2 linked regions of the Megalodesulfovibrio gigas DSM 1382 = ATCC 19364 genome follow. The protein of the gene in region 1 interacts with the protein of each later gene in a pairwise test. Links are inferred from orthologs where the notes say so. Each region holds a gene or a part of one and is shown on either strand. Other genes may lie near its edges. The genes, in order: eno and rpe.

The links.
Region 2: the proteins of eno (region 1) and rpe interact in binary tests that used the Escherichia coli proteins (3 or more experiments, as listed by UniProt). The link is inferred for Megalodesulfovibrio gigas DSM 1382 = ATCC 19364 from one-to-one orthologs.

The regions. Positions count from the first base shown.
Region 1 is NC_022444.1:762,865-771,302, reverse strand. Bases 6-2,845 are described here. They hold eno (phosphopyruvate hydratase), read left to right. Parts: upstream 6-682; coding sequence 683-2,008; downstream 2,009-2,845. Other genes in these bases: folD (bifunctional methylenetetrahydrofolate dehydrogenase/methenyltetrahydrofolate cyclohydrolase FolD), read left to right, coding at 2,193-2,845; DGI_RS03390 (type III pantothenate kinase), read left to right, coding at 6-605. Outside these bases: more of DGI_RS03390, read left to right, coding at 1-5; more of folD, read left to right, coding at 2,846-3,080; DGI_RS03375 (TlyA family RNA methyltransferase), read left to right, coding at 3,262-4,005; DGI_RS03370 (radical SAM protein), read left to right, coding at 4,290-5,258; DGI_RS03365 (nitroreductase family protein), read left to right, coding at 5,337-5,921; DGI_RS03360 (hypothetical protein), read right to left, coding at 6,125-6,433; DGI_RS03355 (hypothetical protein), read right to left, coding at 6,450-6,947; DGI_RS03350 (TIGR04282 family arsenosugar biosynthesis glycosyltransferase), read right to left, coding at 7,035-7,841; DGI_RS03345 (TIGR04283 family arsenosugar biosynthesis glycosyltransferase), read right to left, coding at 7,838-8,438. UniProt on the Escherichia coli protein: Catalyzes the reversible conversion of 2-phosphoglycerate (2-PG) into phosphoenolpyruvate (PEP). It is essential for the degradation of carbohydrates via glycolysis.
Region 2 is NC_022444.1:1,457,735-1,462,462, forward strand. Bases 1,921-4,728 are described here. They hold rpe (ribulose-phosphate 3-epimerase), read right to left. Parts: upstream 3,761-4,728; coding sequence 3,080-3,760; downstream 1,921-3,079. Other genes in these bases: tkt (transketolase), read right to left, coding at 1,921-2,809; DGI_RS06385 (MerR family transcriptional regulator), read right to left, coding at 3,757-4,119; pheT (phenylalanine--tRNA ligase subunit beta), read right to left, coding at 4,153-4,728. In the rest of the region: DGI_RS06370 (phosphoglycerate kinase), read right to left, coding at 1-752; more of tkt, read right to left, coding at 809-1,920. UniProt on the Escherichia coli protein: Catalyzes the reversible epimerization of D-ribulose 5-phosphate to D-xylulose 5-phosphate.

The sequences.
Region 1 (8,438 bases):
CCCTGGCCTGCAGCGTGGCGCCCTCCTTTGACGGCATCCTGCGGCAGGCCTGCGCCTCGTTCCTGGGTGTTGCCGTGCGCTTTGTGCACCAGGAGGTGCCCATTCCCCTGGAAAACCGCTACGAGCGACCCTCGGAAGTGGGGGCAGACCGGCTCATGGCTGCCTGGGCTGTCTGCCGGCTGCTGCCGGCGGCCTCGCATTTGGTGGTGGACTTCGGCACCGCCACCACCCTTGACTGCGTGCGCGGAAGCGCCTATCTGGGCGGACTCATTTGCCCGGGCGTGCTCTCGTCGGCGCGCGCCCTCTCATCCCAGACGGCCAAGTTGCCGCAGATTGATCTGGATCTGAAAAGCGAGGTCGTCGCGCCGGGCCGATCCACCAAAGAATCCCTCTCGCAAGGGCTGGTCTTCGGCTTTGCATCCATGATAGATGGACTTGTGGACAAGCTGACGCCCGTGGTGCAGGGCGGGCTTCCGGACGCGCCCCTGGTGGTGGCTGCCGGCGGCCTGGCTGCCGCCATTGCCCCGCATGCCGCGCGCATCGCGCATGTGCGGCCCGCGCTCATCCTGGAAGGCATGGCCCTGCTGGCGCTGGACGTCTGCTGATCCCCCGTTTGCCTATTGCTTTTTCCATCACCAATGAACCTGCCAGACAAACAGTTTGAGGCAAGGAGAATACGAGCATGAGCACCATCGTCGCCGTATGGGGCCGGGAAATCCTGGACTCCCGTGGCAACCCCACCGTGGAAGTGGAAGTGACCCTGGAGACGGGTGAAGTGGGTCGGGCGGCTGTGCCCTCCGGCGCCTCCACCGGCACCCGCGAGGCCCTGGAACTGCGCGATGGCGACGCCGCCCGCTACCAGGGCAAGGGCGTCACCAAGGCCGTGGACCACGTGAACGGCGAGATCGCCGAAGCCGTGGTGGGCGTGGACGCCCTGCGGCAGAGCGCCCTGGACAACCTGCTCATCGAGCTGGACGGCACCGAAGGCAAAACCCGCCTGGGCGCCAACGCCATCCTGGGCGTGTCCATGGCCGCAGCCCGCGCCGCCTCCGAATTCGTGGGCCTGCCCCTGTACCAGTACCTGGGCGGCGTGAACGCCAAAATCCTGCCCGTGCCCCTGATGAACATCCTGAACGGCGGCATGCATGCCCCCAACACCCTGGACATCCAGGAATTCATGATCATGCCCCTGGGTGCGGACACCTTTGCCGACGCCCTGCGCATGGGTGCGGAAACCTTCCACACCCTCAAGAAGATCCTTGCCAAAGACAAGCACATCACCTCCGTGGGCGATGAAGGCGGCTTTGCTCCCAATCTGGCCAGCCACCGCGAAGCCTTCCAGTACATCATGAAGGCCATCGAGGAAGCCGGCTACGTGCCCGGCGTGGATATCGCCCTGGCCATCGACGCCGCAGCCAGCGAATTCTATCGCGAGGGCAAGTACATCCTCGCCGGCGAGGGCAAGACCCTCTCCAGCAAGGACATGGTGGACTACCTGGGCCAGTTCGTCAGCGAATTCCCCCTGGTGTCCATTGAAGACGGCCTGGCTGAAGGCGACTGGGACGGCTGGAGCCACCTGACCATGGAGCTGGGCGACGTCATCCAGCTGGTGGGCGACGATATCTTCGTCACCAATCCCTCCATCCTTGCCCGTGGCATCCAGACCGGTGTGGCCAACTCCATCCTCATCAAGCTGAACCAGATCGGCACCGTCACCGAAACGCTGGACACCATCGAGATGGCCAAGCAGGCGGCCTACACCACGGTGATTTCCCACCGCTCCGGCGAAACCGAAGACAGCTTCATCGCCGACCTGGCCGTGGCCGTGAACGCCGGGCAGATCAAGACCGGCTCGCTGTGCCGCTCCGATCGTGTCGCCAAGTACAACCAGTTGCTGCGCATCGAAGAAGAACTGGAAGACGACGCCATCTACTTTGGTCCCACCATGGCCGACCACTTCTGCGCCGTGGATGAAGACGGGATGGACGCCCAGGACGAAACCGACTAGAACGACCGCGAACGCGGGATGTGCGAGGGGGAACCGGGTGCCGCGCCCCCCTCGCGCTCCCCTTTCCGGAACGGTTGCCCGGGGATGCCCCCGGCAGCTGTCCCCGGGGAGGGGGTTCGGGGGAACCCTTTCTCCGGAATGGGGTTCCCCCGATCTTTTTCTGCCCTTTTCAAAGGTGATCCTCATGCTTCTCATCGACGGCAAAGCCACGGCCCAGGCCATCCGCACCGAGCTCAAGGAAGAAATCCGCGCCATCGGCGCTGCGGCCTCCCGGCCGCCGCAACTGACGGTGATTCTGGTGGGGGACGATCCCGCCTCGGCCGTGTACGTGCGCAACAAGGAGCGCGCCTGCGCCGAAGTGGGCATTGATTCCAAAACCGTCCGCCTGTCCGCCGATACCGATGCCGTCACCCTGGATCGTCTGATTGCCGACCTGAACGCCGATGCCGGCGTGGACGGCATCCTGCTGCAGCTGCCCCTGCCCCGCGGTCTGGATTCCCAGGCTTGCCTGGCCTGCATCGCCCCGGACAAGGACGTGGACGGCTTCCATCCCACCAACATGGGCAATCTGGCCCTGGGACACGCCGGCTTCCAGCCCTGCACCCCGGCCGGGGTGATGGAACTGCTGCGGCGGTACGATCTTTCGCCCAGCGGCAAGCATGCCGTGGTGGTGGGCCGCTCCAACATCGTGGGCCGGCCGCTCTCCCTCATGCTCGGCCAGTCCGGCCCCTTTGCCAACGCCACGGTCACGGTGTGCCACTCCCGCACCAGGGATCTGCCGGCTGTGACGCGTCAGGCGGATTTCCTCTTTGCCGCCATCGGCAGGCCTCGGTTCATCACCGCGGACATGGTCAGGGAAGGCGCAGTGGTCATCGATGTGGGCATCAACCGCACCGAGACCGGCCTGTGCGGGGACTGCGACTTCGACGGCCTGAAGGACAAGGTCGCCGCCATGACCCCCGTGCCCGGCGGCGTGGGACCCATGACCATCGCCATGCTGCTGCGCAACGCCGTGACGGCCTGGAAGGCCCATCTCGGCCTGGGCGCGCGGGCCGATCATGCTCGATTCTGATGTTCGACTCTGATCGCGGCACGGCCCGGGCAGCCCGGTTCTGCGCCTGCGGTCAGGATGCCGGTGGATATGGCCCCGCAGGTCATCCTTAAACGGCTGCGCACTGCCAGCGCCCTGGGTGTGGCCTGTCTGACCCTGGGCACGGCCAGCGCCGCGGCCCCAGATCTTCCCGAGCCCTCTTGTGAGCAAAAAATTCCGCGCCGACCAGCTCGCCCATGAGCGGGGCCTGGCCGAGAGCCGCGAACAGGCCAAACGGCTGATCATGGCTGGCCAGGTGCTGCTGGAAACGGCCCACGGCCCCGAGCCCGTAGTCAAGCCCGGCCAGCCCCTGCCCCTGGATGCGCTGCTCTCCCTGAAAACGCCGCAGCGTTTCGTCTCCCGCGGGGGCGAAAAACTGCTCACGGCAATCGAGGCGTTTGCGCTCGATTTTGCAGGGAAAGTCTGCCTGGATGCCGGCGCGTCCACGGGCGGGTTCACGGATTGCATGCTCCAGCACGGCGCGGCGCGCGTCTATGCCGCGGACGTGGGCCACGGCCAGTTGCACGAAAAACTCACCGCCGATTCCCGGGTGGTCAACCTGGAACGCATCAACCTGCGCCACGCGCCGCCCAACCTGCTGCCCGAGCAGGTGGACTGCATCAGCGTGGATGTGTCCTTCATCTCCCTCGTCCACATCCTGCCGGCCTGCCTGCAATTCCTGAAGACCCGCGGAGAGCTGGTGGCCCTGGTCAAGCCGCAGTTCGAGCTGGGCCCGGGCCGCACGGTCAAGGGCGTGGTCAGACGCGAGGAAGACCGCCAGGAAGCGGTGGACACGGTGGCAGCCTTTGTCACTGCCCAGCTGGGCCTGACCCTGGTGGGCGTGGTGCCTTCGAAGATCCTCGGCCCCAAGGGCAATCAGGAATACGTCAGCTATTTCACGCGATAGATTGCCGGCCGGCATATTCTGCCGGGGTTTGCATGGAATGCTTTGTGCAAGGACGTGTTGGGATGGTGTTGCAGGCCCCCCGGACGTTCCGCCGCCGCATGTCGTGCGACCGAACGCAGCACCTGGCAGGCCTGCAGCAGCGGCGCATCGCAGTACGCACCACAAGCGGGCTGCATGCGACAGTTGAACACGTCATATAACTGGCGGAAACTCTTGACGCTGCCTGCAACTTGACACGTGAACGTTGCAGAGTCGATGCGGGCGAGTCTTTATGGAGGCAGGGCATGTCTGTCCGAACTGTTGAACTGATCGAACTGCATTGCGTGGACCACTGCAACAATAATTGCCGTTGGTGCAACAGCCATTCGCCGTTTGCTCCGGATAGAACCTATGACGCCGAGGAATACTACCCCTGGCTGGACGCCCTGGTGCGCAATCGCATCGGGTTTTCGATGCTGTCCATCTCGGGGGGGGAACCGTTCCTGCATCCCCGGATCTTCGAGTTCTGCCAGAAGCTGCGGCAGCGCTACGCCAAGCGGTTGATGCTCTCCACCAACCTCTTTTGGCTGTCGGAGTTTGATATTGAGTTCCACCGGCCATTGTTCGGCCTGCTGCATACGCTGCGCGTGACCGTGTTTCCGAACATGGTGCGCGGCCTGGGCGGGCTGGAGCGCGTGCAGAAGCTGCTGGAGCGTCTCAAGGCGACCTCGCCGCATGTGTATGTGGATGTTCGCCTTGCCGAGGAACATTTCTGCCGGCTGGAGTTCACGGCCGAACCGCTCGACGTGAATCAGCATTGTCCGTGTGCCGAGAGTGTCAACCTGCTGGTGGACGGGCGGCTGGCCCGTTGCGCCCCCGGGGCGTATGCGCACTTCAGTCCCCACGCCATCCAGGAGTTTCGCGACTCCACGGACATGTTCTACGACCTCCGCCAGCCCGACGCCGACTTCTGGCACTGGAAGTACAAGTGGCCGATGGATGCCTGCAGCCACTGCACCCACTTCCGGCAGGAGCGGTCCCAGTGGAAGGTGGAGTCTGGCACACGCCGTCGCCGCGAGCTGGAGGCGCGTTACAATCTGAATCTGGGCGCGCAGCTGGAGCAGGACGAACCGACTCCGGGCATCCTGCGCAGGCAGAACGAGGCGCTGATTGTCGCCACGCCGCCCGAAGTGCGCGCCAAGCTCCCCGCCGCCTGCCTGCATGGCAATGTCTATTACATGCCCAGACGGCAGGGACTCCACGCCCGCGAATAACCCGGCAATACGCATGGGAATCTGAACAGACAATGCGTGCGCCCGGCGTCTGCGCCGGGTTGCAAAAGGAGAGGTTGCATGACCGTGAAGGAACTTGTGCTCAAGAATCGCAGTTGCCGCCGCTTCCGGCAGGATGCGCCTGTGTCCATGGCCCAGCTGGAAGCGCTGGTGGACATCGCCCGCCTTGGCCCGTCGGCCGGCAACAAGCAGCCCCTCAAGTACATCGTCAGCAACGATCCGGTCACCAACGCCACCATCTTCGCGCGGCTGGCCTGGGCCGGCTATCTGGCCGACTGGCCCGGTCCGGTGGAAGGCGAGCGGCCGGCGGCGTATATCGTCGTCCTGCTGGATACCACCATCGATGAAAAAACCGACTGCGATCACGGGCTGGCCACCCAGAGCATCATGCTTGCCGCGGTGGAGCAGGGGTTGGCCGGCTGCATCATCGCCTCCGTGGGCCGGGAACCGTTGCGGGCCGAACTGGGCATCCCCGAGCACCTGAAGATCCTGCTGGTGCTGGCCCTGGGGCAGCCGGTGGAGGAATGCGTCATCGAGCCCCTGGGGCCGGACGGCAACATCCGCTACTGGCGCGACGAGCAGGCCGTGCACCACGTGCCCAAGCGCGCCCTGGCCGATGTGCTGGTGGCCCGCCACGGAGGGTAGGGCGGTCTGTGTCTGAAAAGAATGCTCGGGGGAAACTCTAGAGCATTTTTCTTTTGAAAAAGGACGTTGCGAGAGGGGAAACCTTATTCAAAAGGCTTCCCCTCTCGTCATGTCGTTTGTTTCGAAGACGGGTTGCGCGACTACTGTGACGTCCCCGAAATACGACGATGTTTCCATCATCCTATTTCGGGGAGGACGCAACACTACTGCCTGCTCCAGTGCCCCGGCGACCAGCTGCCGTCCGGGCGGCGGTGGGCCGGCACCCACGTCCAGCCCGGGCGCGGCGGCCCCACGTATGACCAGTAGCCTTCGGGATTGTCCGGCCCGGCAGGCACCCAGACGTAATGGTCCGGCGGACCGTCGGGGCGTGCCGGCATGAAGCCCGCCCCCACGTACCCGGGGCCGGACTCCACATAACAGGACGACAGGGACAGCGCCAGCACGGTCAGCGCGGCGCAGCACGCCAACAGCACAACTCGACGGGTGACACGTCTGCGGACGGGTGCGAGCATGGGGCCTCCGGGTCGGTCAGTGCATGGTGTCTGTGGAGCAGGAGATGGTGGGCATGGGCGCCTGGTTGAGCTTGTTCACAAACTCCTGCACCGGCGCGGAGCGTTTCCATTCCTCGTACAGTTCCATCCATTTGGCAAAGTCGAGCATGCCCTGATCCAACTGCTCTTCATGATGCTGCGTCCAGACATGGAACAACTGCATTTCTATCTGAAAGGCATTGGTGTCCATGACCTCCATCACTTTTCCTGTCGGAAACATGACGCCATCGTAATGGGAAATCATGTGCTGGCAGACCATGTTCACGGATTTTTCGTACGTGATGGTTTCGTTATTGAGCAGGTTCACCAGCTCCATGTGTTCCGGATACAGCTCCTGCATTTTTGCAATGGCGGCGTCCGGGATGCGGATGAACAGAGCGTCTTCTTCTTCCGTGATGAAATAGAAGCGAATCCAACTTTCGAACTTCATGACGCCGGAGAGCTTTTGCACGGCGTCGGCCTGATCATACTGCATTGCGTGGCTCCTTGCGCAGGGCGGCCCTGCTGGGTGATGAGGCAATGATGGACACTGTTGCGCCGGACGTCAACTCCGGACTGCGGGTTAGTCCTTGGCGGCCAGGCTGCGCAGCCGGGCCAGCACATGATCCGGGCCGATGACGTCTTCCATGGCCGGCAGGTCCATGTTCAGGGTCTTCAGCAGGGCCTCGTGGGGCTTGAGCAGGGCATATGTTTTTGATTTATTGAAGGAACTCTGCTTGTTGGTCCGGTACAGGATGTTCAGATCCTTCAGCTCGTCCACGTCGTTCCATTCCGGCATCTGCAGCAGTTCACGCCGGGCCGCCTGAAGATCGGCCACCGTGGCCTTGCAGACGCCGTTGGTGCCCCAGTGCTTGTTGGCGAACACGGCTGGCGTGTAGGCCTCCTTGGAAAAGCCGATGGCGTAGTAGCCACCATCCATGGACGGGCCGATGATGGCATCCACCCGGTGCAGCACCTCGAAGGCGCCGCCGATGACCTTGGCCGGATAGTCCGGCACGTCGCTGCCCAGGAGCACGGCCCGCTGCGCGCCCTGGGCAAAGGCGGTTTCGAAGGCGTGGGCCATGCGCTGTCCCAGATCGCCCGGCGGTTGCAGGCGGATGTCCAGATCCTGCCCGAGCCAGTGCCGGGCCTGGGCCAGGGCTTCGGGTTCGGAAAGGTCGGCGGGATCGAGCCAGAGCTGCAGCGCCGCCGGCACGGTGGCCATGGCCTCCAGCAGGTCTTCCACAAAGGCGGTGTGCAGGGCCAGGGTCAGGGCCTGGGCGGCGGCGGGGTCCATGTGGTCGGCCAGGCCTGCGGCCAGGCGCGTTTTCACTGCGCCGGCACGGGGCAGCCTGGCGAACAGGAGCAGGGTGTTGTCTTGGTGTGTCATGATTTGTCCTGAAAAGCGCGGTACCAGTGGGTGAGGGCCTGCGGGGGCACGCCGCAGGCGTGGAGCAGGCGTAAGCCATTGTTGCGCAGCCCGGCCCAGAGCAGGCCGTCGGCCCGGTAGCGCCGGGCCGACGTGGCCACCCGCTGTGGCAGGATGACCAGCTGTTCGCCACGGCGGTGCAGGGTGCGCATGATGTCCACATCCTCCATGAGCGGTATGGCCGGGTAGCCGCCCATGGCATGGAAGGTTTCTGTCCGAAAGAACTGGGCCTGATCCCCGTACGGCGTGCCGGTGAGGCGATTACGCAGGGAGGCCAGCCGGGCCATGCACTCCAGGAGCAGCCCGCCTTCCGCATACCCCAGGGAGAAGGCCCCGGCCTGGGCGGGTTTTCCGCCGCGGGGCGGGAAGAGCGCCTGCCAGATCAGGATGAGGCCCGCGGGGGGGAGACGGGTATCCGCATGGAGAAACACCAGGATGTGGCCGCGGGCCTGGGCGGCGCCGGCATTCATCTGGTTGGCCCGGCCGCGCGGGGCGCGCAAGGGGTGGACCCGCACTGCGGCTTCTGGCGCCAGGTGCTCGGGAGCCAGGGCGGCCAGG
Region 2 (4,728 bases), 690 kb from region 1 along the record:
GCGGCCTTGGCTTCGGCCAGGAGCAGCTTGGCGTCCTCCACCAGATCGGCTTCAAAGAGGGACGTGCCCACGGGATGCCCCTGGGCCACGATGAAGGTGTTGGCAATGCCGCCGCCGACGATGAGCCCATCCACCTTCTGCAGCAGGTTCTTGAGCAACAGCAGCTTGGTGGAGACCTTGGCCCCGCCCACGATGGCCAGCAGGGGACGCTGGGGCGCGCCCAGGGCCTTGGTCAGGGCGGTCAGTTCCGCGGCCAGCAGCAGCCCGGCGCAGGCCACGGGGGCGAACTGGCCCACGGCATGGGTGGAGGCCTCGGCGCGGTGGGCCGTGCCGAAGGCGTCCATGACGAAGATGTCGCACAGGGCAGCGTACTTCTTGCCCAGTTCGGGATCGTTCTTCTTCTCGCCCTTGTTCATGCGCACGTTTTCCAGCAGCACCAGCTCGCCGGGCGCGGCCTCAACGCCTTCCAGCTCGCGCACCAGACGCACCTTGCCGCCCAGTTTCGCGTTGAGCCAGTCGGCCACGGGCTTCATGGAGTTCTTTTCGTCGAACTCGCCTTCCGTGGGCCGGCCCAGATGGCTCATGGCGATGACCCGGGCGCCCTTGTCCAGGGCGAGCTGGATGGTGGGCAGGGACGCCGTGAGGCGGGTGGCGTCGGTGATGACGCCATCCTTCAGGGGGACGTTGAAATCCTCGCGGATGAGAACCCGCTTGCCGGCAAGGTCCAGATCGGCCATGTGCAGCACGTGCATGATCGCATCTCCTGGAATGGATAGGGAATCTTGATGGAGGGCCACCTGGGGCGAGCCTACAGCATTTCCCGGGCAAGCGCCACAATCCGCTCCACGGTGATGCCGAATTCCGGGAACAGCTTGTCGGCCGGGGCGGAAAGGCCGTAGCGGTCCATGCCGATGACGGCGCCATCGCTGCCGACATACTTGTGCCACAGGCCGGTGGCGCCTGCTTCCACGGCCAGACGCCTGGTCACGGCCGGAGGCAGGACGGCGTCCTTGTAGCTCCGGGGCTGGGCATCGAAGAGTTCCAGGCAGGGCATGGAGACCACGCGCACGCGCACGCCCTCGTCTGCCAACTGACGCGCTGCACGCACGGCCAGCATCACTTCGCTGCCCGTGGCCATGAGCAGCACCTGGGGGTCCCCGCCGTCAGCGGCGTCCAGCAGCACGTAGCCGCCCTTGTCCAGGTTGGCCAGGGCCGCGCCCTCACGCACCAGGGGGGCGAGGTTCTGGCGGGTGAGGCACAGGGCGGAGGGGGCGGATTCCTGGGCGAGCGCCCAGGTCCAGGCGGCGGCGGTTTCCGCGGCGTCTGCCGGCCGCCACACGGCCAGGTTGGGGATGAGCCTGAGGGAGCTGACATGCTCCACGGGCTGGTGGGTGGGGCCGTCCTCGCCCACGCCGATGGAGTCGTGCGTCAGCACGTAGATCACGCGCAGGCCCATGAGGGCGCTCATGCGCATGGCGTTGCGCATGTAGTCGGAAAACACCAGGAACGTACCGCCAAAGGGCAGGACGCCGCCGTGCAGGGCCAGACCGTTCATGATGGCGGCCATGGCGAATTCGCGCACGCCGTAATTCACGCTGGTGCCGGTGGGTGCATCCGGGCGGAAGTGCACCGCGCCTTTCCAGTGGGTGCAGTTGGATTCGGCCAGGTCGGCGGAGCCGCCCACCAGCTCGGGCAGGTGCGGGGCCAGGGCATCCAGGCACATCTGGGAGCTTTTGCGGGAGGCCACGGGTTTTTCCAGCAGATTCATTTCCCGCACCAGACTGGCGGCCAGCTCCTGGAAATCGGCCGGCAGCCCGCCGTGCATGCGACGGGAAAGCGCCGCGGCGAGTTCGGGATGGGCCGTGGTGTAGGCTTCGAACAGCTCGTTCCAGGCATCCTCATGCCCGCGGCCGTCGGGGCGGGCATCCATGGCGGCGTAGATTTCCTCGGGCACGCAGAAGGGCGGGTGCGGCCAGCCCAGTTCGGCCCGGGTGCGGGCGATTTCGTCGTCACCCAGGGGCGCGCCGTGGCACTTTTCGCTGCCGCACAGGGTGGGGGAGCCGTAGCCGATGATGGTCTTGCAGCAGATGAGGGAAGGCTTGTCGGTGACGGCCTTGGCTGCGGCGATGGCGGCATCCACGGCGTCCGGATCATGGCCGTCCACATCGGCGATGACGTGCCAGCCGTAGGCGGCAAACCGGGCCGGGGTGTTGTCGCTGAACCAGGGAGTTACGGCGCCGTCGATGGAGATGCCGTTGTCGTCGTACAGGGCGATGAGCTTGCCCAGCTTGAGGGAGCCGGCCAGGGAACAGGCCTCGTGAGAGAGGCCTTCCATCATGCAGCCGTCGCCCATAACCACGTAGGTGAAGTGGTCAATAAGCTTAAATTCCGGGGTGTTGAACTGGGCGGCGAGCATGGTTTCCGCCAGGGCCATGCCCACGGCATTGGCGATGCCCTGGCCCAGGGGGCCGGTGGTGGTTTCCACGCCGGGGGTGTGTCTGTATTCGGGATGCCCGGCGGTGCGGGAGCCGAGCTGACGGAATTGTTTGATATCCTCAATGGACAGGTCATAGCCTGTCAGGTGCAGCATGCTGTACAGCAGCATGCTGGCGTGGCCGTTGGAGAGTACGAAGCGGTCGCGATTCCACCAGCCGGGATTGAGAGGATTGTGGCGCAGGTGTCTGGTCCAGAGGGCGACGGTGAAGTCGGCCATGCCCATGGGCGCGCCGGGATGGCCGGAGCGTGCCTGCTGCACGGCGTCGATGCTCAGGAAGCGCACGGCATTGGCCATCTCGCGCATGGTGGACATGATCGATTCTCCTTGCTGCTGTGAGGGTGGGGAGTTCTGTTCCTATCCCGATTGGAAGCGGTTGCCAATGCTCAGCGCCAGGGGGAATCCAGATGAACCATCCATTCCCCTGGCATCGCCGCTCTCAGGATGTATCAACAACCCCACTTCCAAAGACGTTTTGTTCTCATGGCAACATACTATCAAGTCTTGGAAGGGGAGGGACGAAGGGGAGAACCTTTTTCAACAGGCGGCCCCTCTCGCACAGATTATTTTCCAGAGTCATGTGCGCTAGACGCCCATGGCCCGCACAAAGGTCTGGTGGCGTTCGTAATACGGCGGGAATCCGAAGAACGCCGAGCCGGACACCAGCACATCCGCCCCGGCGGCGATGAGCGCGCCGGCGTTGTCCGGCGTCACGCCGCCATCCACCTGCACCCGGGGCCAGCAGCCCTGCCGGCGGCACATGACCCGCAGTTCATAGAGCTTGCGGTAGGTGAAATCCAGGAACTGCTGCCCGCCGAAGCCGGGGTTCACGCTCATCAGCAGCACCATGTCGCACTGGGGCAGCACGTATTCCAGCACCTGCAGGGGCGTGTGCGGGTTGAGGGACACGGCGGCCTGCTTGCCTGTGGCCTTGATCTGGGCCAGGACGCGTTCCAGGTGCGTGCAGGCCTCGGCATGCACGCCGATGAGGTCTGCCCCGGCGGCGGCGAAGTCCTCCACATACCGCTCAGGCTCCACGATCATCAGGTGGACGTCGAAAAACAGGGACGAGCCTTTGCGGCAGGCCTTGATGAGGGGCGGTCCCAGGGTGATGTTGGGCACAAAGCGGCCGTCCATGACGTCCCAGTGGACCCAGGAGAGGCCGGCGGCTTCGAGCGCCTCCAGCTCCTCGCGCAGGCGACCGAAATCGCAGGATAACAGGGACGGAGACAACAGGGGCGGATGCAGGGGGGATGCAGGGGTCATTCGTCCTCCAGCAGACGGCGGATGGCACGCAGTTCGGCGGTGATTTCCAACAGCAGATCGCGGTGCGGATCCGTCTGGTGGAGGCCGGGAGGCGACGTCAGCTCGGTACTGCCCGGCTGGGCCGGGAACTGCGCCTCCAGGGCCTGGCGCGCGCCCTGGATGGTGCGTTTCTCGTCATACAACAACCGCTTGATCTCCTTGAGCAACACCAGATGCGCCGGGGTGTACAGCCGTTGGCCGCCCTCGGTGCGCACGGGGGTAAGCCGGGGGAACTCGGTTTCCCAGTACCGGAGCACCGAGGAGTTCACGTCCAGCAGGCGGGCCACTTCGCCGATCTTGTACAGCTGCTCGTCGGTCACCGGCCATGCTCCATGGCGACCTTCATGACGGCGTCAGGAACGGGTCGCCTCCTGTTGCAAGACTGCGCCCAGGCGTTCCATTTCCTTGTCCACATCCTTGTCCTTCAGGGTCTTGGCGGGATGTCGGAACGTGAATCGCAGGGTCCAGTTGCGGGGCCCGTCGTTGCCGGCGGGCAGGTAGCGGTCCACCAGGACCACGTCTTCCAGGATGGACGATCCCGCGCCCCGGGCTGCGTCCAGCAGTTGCTGCACGGCCAGGCCGGCCGGCGCGGCAATGGTGATGTCCCGCTTGGACGCCGGAAACACCGGCAGGGCCTGGAAGGCCGGCAGCACGCCGGCCGCCAGCCGGGCCAGCACATCCAGCTCCAGTTCAGCCAGCCAGACATCCTGCCGGGCGTGATATTCCTTGGCGATCTCTGGCTGCACCCGACCCAGCGCGCCCACGTACTCGCCCTGCACCGTCACGGCCACCGCCGGGGACAGATAGGGGTGATCGTCCTGCCGGGCAAAGCCGGCAGCCGGCAGGCCCAGCGTCTCCAGCAGATGTTCCGTCAGTCCTTTGAGGTCCTGATAGTCGGCCACGTCGCGGGAGTAGGGCCAGCAGTCGGG